Regions from separate parts of the Kribbella lupini genome, predicted to be linked through region 2. Evidence: riboswitches for the same ligand, from Rfam matches in the RefSeq annotation. Region 2 holds a riboswitch; each other region holds the start of a gene.
The links. A riboswitch is a leader RNA that binds a small molecule or an ion and turns the genes downstream of it on or off. The one in region 2 is predicted to bind cobalamin.
Positions count from the first base shown of each region.

Region 1: linked by a shared signal. The riboswitch ahead of ABD235_RS38775 (ribonucleoside-diphosphate reductase subunit alpha) and the one ahead of ABD235_RS20870 (ABC transporter substrate-binding protein) in region 2 are both predicted to bind cobalamin.
Region 3: linked by a shared signal. The riboswitch ahead of ABD235_RS24895 (CbtB domain-containing protein) and the one ahead of ABD235_RS20870 (ABC transporter substrate-binding protein) in region 2 are both predicted to bind cobalamin.

Region 1 covers NZ_BAAANC010000006.1:63,786-67,054, reverse strand. Annotated here, with positions in the region: gene ABD235_RS38785 (class I SAM-dependent methyltransferase) at 1-47, opposite strand, end outside; gene ABD235_RS38780 (DinB family protein) at 452-1,033, shown strand; cobalamin riboswitch at 1,092-1,248, shown strand; gene ABD235_RS38775 (ribonucleoside-diphosphate reductase subunit alpha) at 1,380-3,269, shown strand, end outside.
Region 2 covers NZ_BAAANC010000002.1:1,576,440-1,579,708, reverse strand. Annotated here, with positions in the region: gene ABD235_RS20875 (hypothetical protein) at 1-894, shown strand, start outside; cobalamin riboswitch at 956-1,144, shown strand; gene ABD235_RS20870 (ABC transporter substrate-binding protein) at 1,169-2,197, shown strand; gene ABD235_RS20865 (FecCD family ABC transporter permease) at 2,194-3,269, shown strand, end outside.
Region 3 covers NZ_BAAANC010000002.1:2,414,337-2,417,605, forward strand. Annotated here, with positions in the region: gene ABD235_RS24890 (MFS transporter) at 1-1,144, shown strand, start outside; cobalamin riboswitch at 1,198-1,334, shown strand; gene ABD235_RS24895 (CbtB domain-containing protein) at 1,366-1,563, shown strand; gene ABD235_RS24900 (CbtA family protein) at 1,622-2,383, shown strand; gene ABD235_RS24905 (histidine phosphatase family protein) at 2,380-2,940, shown strand; gene ABD235_RS24910 (alpha/beta hydrolase) at 3,002-3,269, shown strand, end outside.

The sequences.
Region 1 (3,269 bases), on a different contig from region 2:
GCCTCGTTCGCGGCCACCCGCGCCAGCTCGTCGGCCTCCAACGTCACCGGCTTCTCCCTCTGTCGCCTGCTCCGGTCCTCGTCCTCCCAGTCTCTCCAGGCCCAGGTCCAGGCATCCCCACTCAGGCTCATTTCCGCTCACCCGGCGACACGAGTTTCCCCCTCGGAAGCAGTCCCGTGAGCAGCCGCTGTGCGCCCGGACGTCCCGAGCGCGTTCCCCCAGCTCTGCTCACCCAGCGTGACTCTACTCCCGTCGGCCACGCTGAGTAATCACGGTTGGGTCTCACTCAGCACCATCTCCCCGATCGCGCCCGCAATAGCACTCGACCACCGGAAGCACCAGCACCGACACGCTGTGCTGATTGACTTTCCGGCGTCCGCTCGACCACAATTCGAACACATGTTCGACGCAAGGACAAACCGCGGGGAATCGGGGAGCGTGAGGATCTGTGATGCCGGAACCGTTCGACTGGGACATCCTGGAGCGACCGTCGGCGATGGCGATGGTGCGGGGCCAGCTCGGTTTCAGCTGGATGGTGCTCGCCCAGCGACTGGCCAGACTCACCGACGACGAGTACTTCTGGCGACCGAGCGCGGAGGCGCTGACCGTCGTCCGGCGACGGCACGCCGGCCGGTTCCGCTCGCTCGGGTCGGGTGAGTGGGTGGCGCAGTGGCCGGACGAACCGGACCATCGCGGGCCACGGACGATCGCCTGGTTGATCGCCCACCTGACCGAGACGTTCTTCGAGCGCTGGGAGTGGACCTTCGGCGAGAAGCTCCAGGGCCGCACCGACATCACGCTGCACGGCAACGCCCGGGACGCGGTCGCCTGGCTGACCTACTGGGTCGACGCCTGGCAGGAGTCGATCGCCGGGCTGGAGGAGGACCAGGTGATGACCGTCGGCCTCAGCCAGGCCACCGAGCTGGACGCCGCGGAGCCGTTCGGCCACGTCGTCCTGCGGCTGAACCGGGAGCTGATCCACCATGGCTCGGAGATCATGACGCTCCAGGATCTGCATGCGCTGGCCGCCTGAAACCACTAAATATGCGACACGCGGCGCGTCGAGACACTACATGTCGTGGTCCGGCGCTAATGTTCTGCGTGCTGGTGGTTCTGCCCGGACGACGCGACGAAGCGCGGCCGGGTGGAGGCAACAGGGGAATCCGGTGCGAGTCCGGAGCTGCCCCGCAACGGTGAGCGGACAAGTCGTCCGCGAGTCCGAGTACCTGCCACCGGTGCGCGTACCGCCGGTACGCGTTGGTCCGAGACCTCGTGGGTGGGTCGGTGGACGTCAAGGCAGTCGTACTCGCCGTACTGCCTTGCGTCGCGCGCTCTCGCACGGGTCCTGGTCCTCCGGAACTCGCGTGGAGAGTGCGCTTGTGACCATCGTTTCGTCCTCGTCGCCGACCGCACCGGGCCCCCTGCCCGACGCGTCGGCGTCCCAGCTGACCGTCGTCCGCCGCGACGGCACCAGCACCACGTTCGACCCGACCAAGATCGCGGTCGCGATGAGCAAGGCCTTCCTGGCCGTCGAAGGTGCCGAGGCCGGCACCAGCCACCGCGTCCGCGACCTGGTGTCCGACCTGACCGACCGCGTCGTCACGGCTCTGACCAGCCGCGGCGACTCACGCCGCAGCGTCCAGGTCGAGGACATCCAGGACCAGGTCGAGCTGGCCCTCATGCGCGCGGGAGAGCATCAGGTCGCCCGCGCCTACGTCCTGTACCGCGAAGAGCGCACCAAAGCCCGTACGCCGGCCGACCCGGCCGGTGTCACCGAGAGGCCGGTCGTCACTGTCCGTGCCGTCGACGGCAGCACAGCGCCACTGGACGTCGACCGTCTCCGACTCGTCATCGCCGAGGCGGCCGCCGGCCTGGACGCCGTCGACCCCGAGCAGATCCTCGACGAGACCCTCGGCTCCTGCTACGACGGCATCGCCCAGCACGAGGTCGAGCTCGCCCTGGTGATGGCCGCCCGGTCGTACGTCGAGACCGAGCCGCAGTACAGCCAGGCCGCCGCGCGCCTGCTGCTCGACCAGATCCGCCGCGAGACGCTCGGTCGCGTGCACGGCCAACCCCGGCAGGCGACCCAGGCCGACATGAGCACGGCGTACGCCGAGTACTTCCCGCGCTACGTCTCCGTCGGCATCGAGGCCGGCCTGCTCGACCCCGAGCTGGCGACCTTCGACCTCGCCCGCCTGGCCGCGGCGATCAAGCCCGAGCGCGACCTGGACTTCGCGTTCCTCGGCCTGCAGACCCTCTACGACCGGTACCTGCTGCACATCGACAAGGTCCGCTTCGAGCTGCCGCAGGCGTTCTTCCTGCGCGTCGCGATGGGCATGGCCCTCAAGGAGGACGACCGCGAGGCCCGCGCACTGGAGTTCTACGAACTGCTCAGCTCGTTCCGCTTCATGTCGTCGACGCCCACGCTGTTCAACTCCGGCACCACCCGCCCGCAGCTGTCGTCCTGCTTCCTCACCACCGTCCAGGACGACCTGTCCGGCATCTTCACCGGCATCCGCAACAACGCCCTCCTGGCCAAGTACTCCGGCGGCCTAGGCAACGACTGGACCCCCGTCCGCGGCATCGGCGCCAAGATCCGCGGCACCAGCGGCGAGTCCCAGGGCGTCGTCCCCTTCCTGAAGATCGCCAACGACACCGCCGTCGCAGTGAACCAATGCTTCGCTCCGCAGACTCTGGTGTACGCCGCAGCAGGACCGACGCCAATCAGTGAAATCGCGGTCGGAGAGCTGGTACTGGGCGCCAGCGGCTTCTACCGCGAAGTCACCAAGACTTTCACCTACGACCAGAACGATCCGATGGTGGAGCTTGACGTCAAGCACTCGATCGATCCGCTCGTGGTGACCGCCGGCCATCCTTTCTACGCGATCCAAGGCGTTCCGATGGAGCAGAGCAATGAGCGCACCATCGATTGGCTGGCCAAGAAGAAGGTGCAGGCGACGTGGGTCGAGGCCGGCATGCTCAGCAAGGGTGACTACGTAGGGCAGGTGATCCCCCGGGACGTCGTTCCGGTCCCGGGGCTGACCGAGGAGGACGCCCGCCTGTACGGCATCCTGCTGGGCGACGGCCATCTGTCGAAACAGGGCCGCCAGTGGGGTGTGTCCGGCAACCCACAGCGTGACACACACCTGTCGTTCGTTCGCGAGTACCTGACCGCACGGCAGATTCATTTCTGGGAAACCGGGCGGGCGGACACCTACCGCCAAATTCACTGGGCCTCCGGACGCGGGGCTCTCAGGGACCCGATCACG
Region 2 (3,269 bases):
CCGAACGTGCCGCCGTTGGTCTCGGTCAGTACGCCGCCGACCGAGACGCCTTCGGCCACTCCGTCGGAGACGCCGAGCCTGCCGCCGACGGCGCAGGTCGCGGACACGTTGTGCGTACGGATGGACCAGTCGCTGGTGCAGACCACGCTGGCGGTGCCGTCGGTGACGATCCAGAAGGAGCCCGTGCCGGCCGAGATCGGCCTGCCCAGCTACGACATCTGCCAGCTGGGCCTGAGCACGAATCCGGACGGGCCCGCGCTTCGGCTCGGGGTGTCGGTGCTGCCGGTGACCAAGGCCGACCTGACGGCCGCGCAGAAGGCGTACGCCGCGACGAAGAGCGAGCCGGCGCGGGCGATCGCCGTCGGGCAGGGCGGCTACGGGACGAGCAAGTTCGCGGTGTTCCTGCTGGGGACGCGGCTCTACAAGGTCGAGGGTCCGGCTGCGACGCCGACCAAGTACGTCGTACTGGCGCAGGAGGCGGCGCGTCAGGCCGCCGGGCTCCCGGAAGCGGCGCCGCTGATCACCCGGACGGAGTGCGACCGCGGGACGAACGCGGCCGCCAAGGTGATGGGTACCGTGGCCACGGCCCGCCGCGACAGCCAGACGGCCGCGGGTGACATCGTCTGCGGCTGGATCACCGCGACCTCCGTGCTCTACACGACCGCCCGGCGGGTTCCCGACGCCGCAGCGGCGATGGCCGCGGTCCGCAAGGCCCCCACGTCGCAGTCGGTCCCGCTCGGCGACGAGGGGTACGTCGACACCGCCACCGGGCGCGGCACGATCCGCGTCGGGACCGACAAGATCGCCGACCTCGTTCCGGTGCCCGGCAACGCGGTGAAAACCGACGACATGGTCACGTTCGCGCTGGCGATCTCGCCGCTCTACACGCGCTGACACCGGTCGGGCGAAGGCCGCCGCTGGTGGACCGCGTGCTGCGACTCGGTCGCACCGTGGGTTACCGTGTGGCGGTCGTGGTGTTCGGGAAGCCGGTGGAGTACCGGCGCGGCCCTCGCCACTGTGATCGGGATTGTCCGCGGAGCGTTCACCAGGTGTGAGACCACTGGCCCGGAAGGGCTGGGAAGGTCAGCTCGGCGGATGCGGTCGTCCCGTCAGCCAGGAGACCGGCCACGACGCGTCCCGTCCACGAGGTGTTGGAGGAACGGTCGCCATGGCCGTCGTACCCCAGGCAGTGCTTGCTGCCGTTTTCCTGTCCCTGGTCGCCGCCTGCGGCACCGCCGGCGCCGCCGAAGGCCCGAGCGCGAGCGCGACGACCGTGAAGAACTGCGGGCTCGACGTCACCGTCGACGGCCCGCCGAAGCGGGTGTTCGCGGCGTACCAGCCGGCCATCGAGCTGGCGCACGCGCTCGGCATCTCCGACCGCCTGGTCGGCACCGCGTTCCTCGACTCCGAGCCGCTGCCCGAGTACGCCGGTGCGCAGCAGGGCCGCAAGTACTACAAGAACATGCCGAGCCGCGAGGAGCTGCTCAGCCTGAACCCGGACTTCGTGCTGTCCGGCTTCAACGACATCTTCAGCGCGGCCGGCAGCGACGGCAGCTTCGGCAGCCGCAAGTCGTTGTCGGACCTCGGCGTGCAGACCTGGATCTTCAGTCCGCTCTGCCCAACCGCGGACGGCAAGGGCGACGAGGCGATCGACCCGTCGACGGTCTCGATGGACAACGTGTACGCCGATCTGCGCGACCTCGGGAAGTTGTTCGGCGCAAGCGACCAGGCCGAGCAGGTGATCGCGGACCAGAAGGCGCGGATCGCCGCGGTCGAGGCGAAGGTCAAGGGTGCGGACCGGCCGACGGTCGCCATCGTGCGGCCCGGGCTCGAGGGCGGCGGGATGACCGTGTCCGGTGGTCCGGACTTCGGCACCGTACTGATCAAGCAGGCCGGCGGGGTGAACGCGTTCGCGGGGCTGACCTCGAAGCGGAACGTGAAGATCAGCGTCGAGGAGTTCATCAAGGCTGATCCGGACTACGTCCTGATCAGTGCGTGCTGCGACGCGACGCTGACCGAGACCCAAGGGCAGCCGGATGTCGACAAGCTGCTGAAGAACCCGGCGTTCGCGAACCTGAAAGCCGTCAGGAACAAGCAGGTTGTGCCGTGGTTGTTCGCGCATCACTCGGCGGGTGTCCGTGGTGCGCACTCGACCGAGCTGATCGCGAAGATCATCCATCCCGACCTGGTCAAGTGACCGCCGAGGTCGTGGACGGCCGCTCGGGAGCCGAGGGCCGGGCGGGTGGCAGGTCAGGTGCTGACGATCCGCGGGGAGCCGGTGGTTCGCGGGGTCTCCTGCGGCACGGGCTGACGAAGGGTGGCGGCCTCGTGGTCGCGTTCGGCGTACTGCTGGCGGCCGTGCTGCTGTCGTTGCTCGCCGGGACGGAGTGGTTCGCGCCGCGGGACGTCTATCTCGCGGCGGCCGACTTCACCGGGTCGGACACGGATCGAGTCATCCGGTACCTGCGCCTGCCGCGGACCGCGACCGGCCTGATGGCGGGCGCGGCGCTCGGACTGGCCGGTGCGTTGATGCAGGGCGTGACACGCAACGCACTGGCCGATCCGGGGATTCTCGGCGTCAACGCCGGAGCCGCGGTCGCGGTGGTCGCGGCGATCGGGGTCTTCGGGGTGACGAGCCTGACCGGGTACGTGTGGTTCGCGATGGGCGGCGCGCTGGTGGCGACCGTCGTGGTCTACCTCGTCGGCGCTCTCGGGCGCGGCGGCGCGACGCCCGTCAAGCTGGCGTTGGCCGGCGCGGCGATGTCGGCGATGCTCGGCTCCGTCACGTCGGCGGCGACGTTGCTCGATCTGTCGACGCTGAACGAGTTCCGCTTCTGGGTGGTCGGGTCGCTGACCCTGGCGACCGGGCCGATCGTCGGTCAGGCGCTGCCGTTCGTTGCTATAGGCATCGTGTTGTCGCTCGTGCTGGGGCGATCCCTCAACCAGTTGGCCTTGGGTGAGGAACTGGCGACGACGCTGGGCACGCGCGTCGGGTGGGTGCGAGTGCTCGCCGGGGTCGCGATCATGCTCCTGGCCGGTACGGCGACAGCGATGGCCGGGCCGATCGGCTTCGTCGGCCTCGCCGTACCGCATGTCGCCCGGGCGATCGTCGGCGCGGACTACCGCTGGATCCTCCCGTACTCACTCGTCCTGGCACCGACGCTGCTGCTGGTCGCGGACGTCATCGGCCGCTTGGTGGTTCGGCCGGACGAGTTGCAGGTGGGGATCATCACCGCACTGGTGGGTGCTCCACTGTTCATCGCGCTGGT
Region 3 (3,269 bases), 840 kb from region 2:
CACCTGGTCCGACCTGAAGGGCCCGACGCGCCCGCTCTGGCACGGTACCGGCTGGTTCCTGACCGGCCTGGTGATCGCCGGACTCGCGCCGACCATGGAGGTCCTGGTCGTCGGCCGGGTGATCCAGGGATTCGGCGCCGGTCTGCTCACGGTCGCCTTGTACGTCGTCGTGGGGCACCTGTACCCGGCGGAGCTGCGGCCACGGATCTTCGCCGCGTTCGCGACCGGCTGGGTCGTGCCGTCGCTGGTCGGTCCCGCGATCGCCGGGCTGATCGTCGAGCACGCGAACTGGCGGATCGTCTTCCTCGCCGTACCGGTGCTGGCCGTTCCGGCGGCGCTGATCATGCGACCAGGGCTCTCCAAGAGCGACCACGCGACGCGGTCGGGCAAGCTGTGGAGCGAGCAGGCCTGGTACGCCGTGGGTGCCGCCATCGGCGTCGGGCTGCTGCACTACGGCGGTCAGCAGCACGGAGCGATCCAGCTGGTCCTGCTCGGCGCCGGACTGGCCGCGGTGGTCGTGTTCGCGCCGAAACTGCTGCCGAAGGGAACGTTCACGATCCGCGCTGGGCTCCCGTCGGTGATCGCGCTGCGCGGTCTGGTCGCGGCCGCCGGGTTCGGTGCCGAGGTGTTCCTGCCGCTGATGCTGACGCGGGAGCGCGGCCTGTCGCCGGCGTTCGCGGGCCTGGTGCTGACCGTCAGCGCGCTCAGCTGGACCGCGGCGTCCTGGTACCGCGGTCGCCCGAGCCAGCCGTTCGAGCCCCACGTGTTCCTGCAAGCCGGCATGGTCTCGGTCCTGCTGGGCATCGCGACCGCGGCCGCCACCCTCGACGACCGGGTGCCGGTCGTGGTCGGCATCCTCGGCTGGGCGCTGACGGGACTCGGGATGGGAACCGTGTTCCCGACCGTGTCCGTCCTGGTCCTGGAGTACTCGAGCCTCGAGCAGCAGGGCGCGAACAGCTCGGCGCTGCAGCTCAGCGACTCGTTGCTGACCGCAACGGTGCTGGCGGTCGGCGGTTCGCTCTTCGCGGCCATCGAGCCGCACTCGCCGACCACCGCCTTCCTGACCGCCTTCGGCCTGCCCGCAGCCCTGGCCGTCGTCGGCGTCCTCGCGGCCCGGCGAACAGCAACCGGTCACCCGAGGTAGTCACCGGAGCAGGTGGGGAAGATCACCGGCGCGCCGCCTTCCGTTGACCGGTCACGAACCAGGCCGCTACCGTTCACGAGTCAACCTGCGGTGCCATGAGGGAAACCGGTGAGAGACCGGTACGGCCGCGCCACTGTGAGCGAGCAGCTGCTCGTGAGTCAGGACGCTCGGGCACTCGCAGCCTTTCGATGGGGACGCGCACTTCCCCAGGAGGTCCACAGATGCCTGCTCCTGCCCGCTCGGTCGCCGTACCGGCTGTTTCCCCGCGCCTGCTCGCGGTCGCCCTGCTCACCATCGGCGTGCTGCTGATGCTGGCCTACCTGGTCGCCTTCGACCAGGGCGCGATCTCGCAGTCCGGGATGTACCTGCACGAGCTGATGCACGACGGCCGGCACCTGCTCGGCGTGCCCTGCCACTGACGTCCTGCAGTTCTCCTCACTCCCGACCCGTTCGGGCTGAACCACTGACAGGACCGTCATGCGTACCTTCGGAAACCTCCTGGTGCGCGGACTGATCGTCGGCCTCTTCGCCGGCCTGCTGGCCGGAACCTTCGCGTACGTGATGGGCGAACCGCACATCGACGCCGCGATCGCGATCGAGGAGGCCGGCGGCGCCGCGCACACCCACGGCGACGAACCCGCCGCTGCCGGGGAAGAGGAACCCCTCGTCAGCCGCACCGGCCAGCGTTTCGGGCTCTTCCTCGCCACCAGCCTGTACGGCGTGGCGCTCGGCGGCATCTTCGCCGTCGGTTTCGCGCTGCTCCGCCGCCGGCTGCGCACCCCCAGCGACTCGTACGCCGCCCTCGGGCTGGCCGCCGCGGGATTCGTCGGGATCGTGCTGGTCCCGTTCCTCAAGTACCCGCCCAACCCGCCCGCTGTCGGCGACCCGGACACGATCACCAAGCGCACGGTCACGTACCTGCTGACGCTCGTGATCGGCCTGCTCGCGGTCTGGGCCGGCGTCGCGGCGTCCCGCTGGGCGCAGCGTTTCGGCGACGCGCCCTGGATCCGGCTCGCCGTCGGCGGCGGCGCCTTCGTGGCGACGATCGTGGCGGCGTACCTGATCCTCCCGGCGATCAACGAGGTGCCCGGCTCGTTCCCGGCGACGTTGCTGTGGCAGTTCCGGTTCGCCTCGCTCGGCACGCAGGCGGTGCTGTGGACGCTGCTGGGATTCGGTTACGCTGCGTTGGTGGACCGTAACTCCCAGGTCACGACGCCAGCGGAAGGGGCCACGGCGTGACGACGACGCTGACGCTGGTCGCGCATGCGCTGACGCCAGGTCTGCGCGGACTCGTTCTCGGTGGAGAGTCCGCACCCGACCAGGCCGGCCTGGAGGCAGCCCGCGACCTGCGGGTCGACGCCGGTACGACGTACTGCGGACCGGAGCCCGCCGCGATCCTGACGGCCGAGGCGATCGGCCTGCAGCCGGTCGTGGTCGGCGCACTGCGTGACCGCGAGTACGGCGACTGGACCGGGCGCGACCTGGAGGAGCTGCTGACCACCGAGACCGCGGCGGTCTCGGACTGGCTGGAGCGGCCCCACACGGCGCCGCCCGGCGGGGAGACGGCCAACGACCTGATCGCCCGCGTCGCCGACTGGCTGGGCGACCTGACCGAGGACCCGGGCCACGCCGAGCGGCGTACGGTCGTTGCCGTGGTCCACCCGGCCGTCGTCCGCGCGGCGGTGCTCTACGCGCTGGAAGCCCCGGCCGAGTCGCTCCGGCACGTCGACGTCAGACCCCTGGCAACGGTCGGTCTTTCCGCGCACGCCACGTCCTGGTCACTCAACCTGCACTGACAAACCGGTCTGCAGCGGTTTATCGTTCGCCCACAGCATCCCGACGCCCCTGAGGATGACGATGAGCTTCGACGACCTGCTGGAACGTGTCACCGACCTCCCGGCCGAGAAGGCCGCTCGGGAGGTCCGGGACTACTTCGCCGCGCTTCCGCAGGACGCCGCGAGGGCGCTCGCGGAGAGCAGGACGCGCGAGGTCGGCGGCCTCGACGGTGTGCCGGCGCCGCTGCGGTACCGCGCCAACCACCTGCGCCTGGTCGAGGCGCACGAGGGGCTTCGAGCGAGGCTCGACAGCGCCTCGAACGACGAGGTGACCCGCTACAACACGCTGT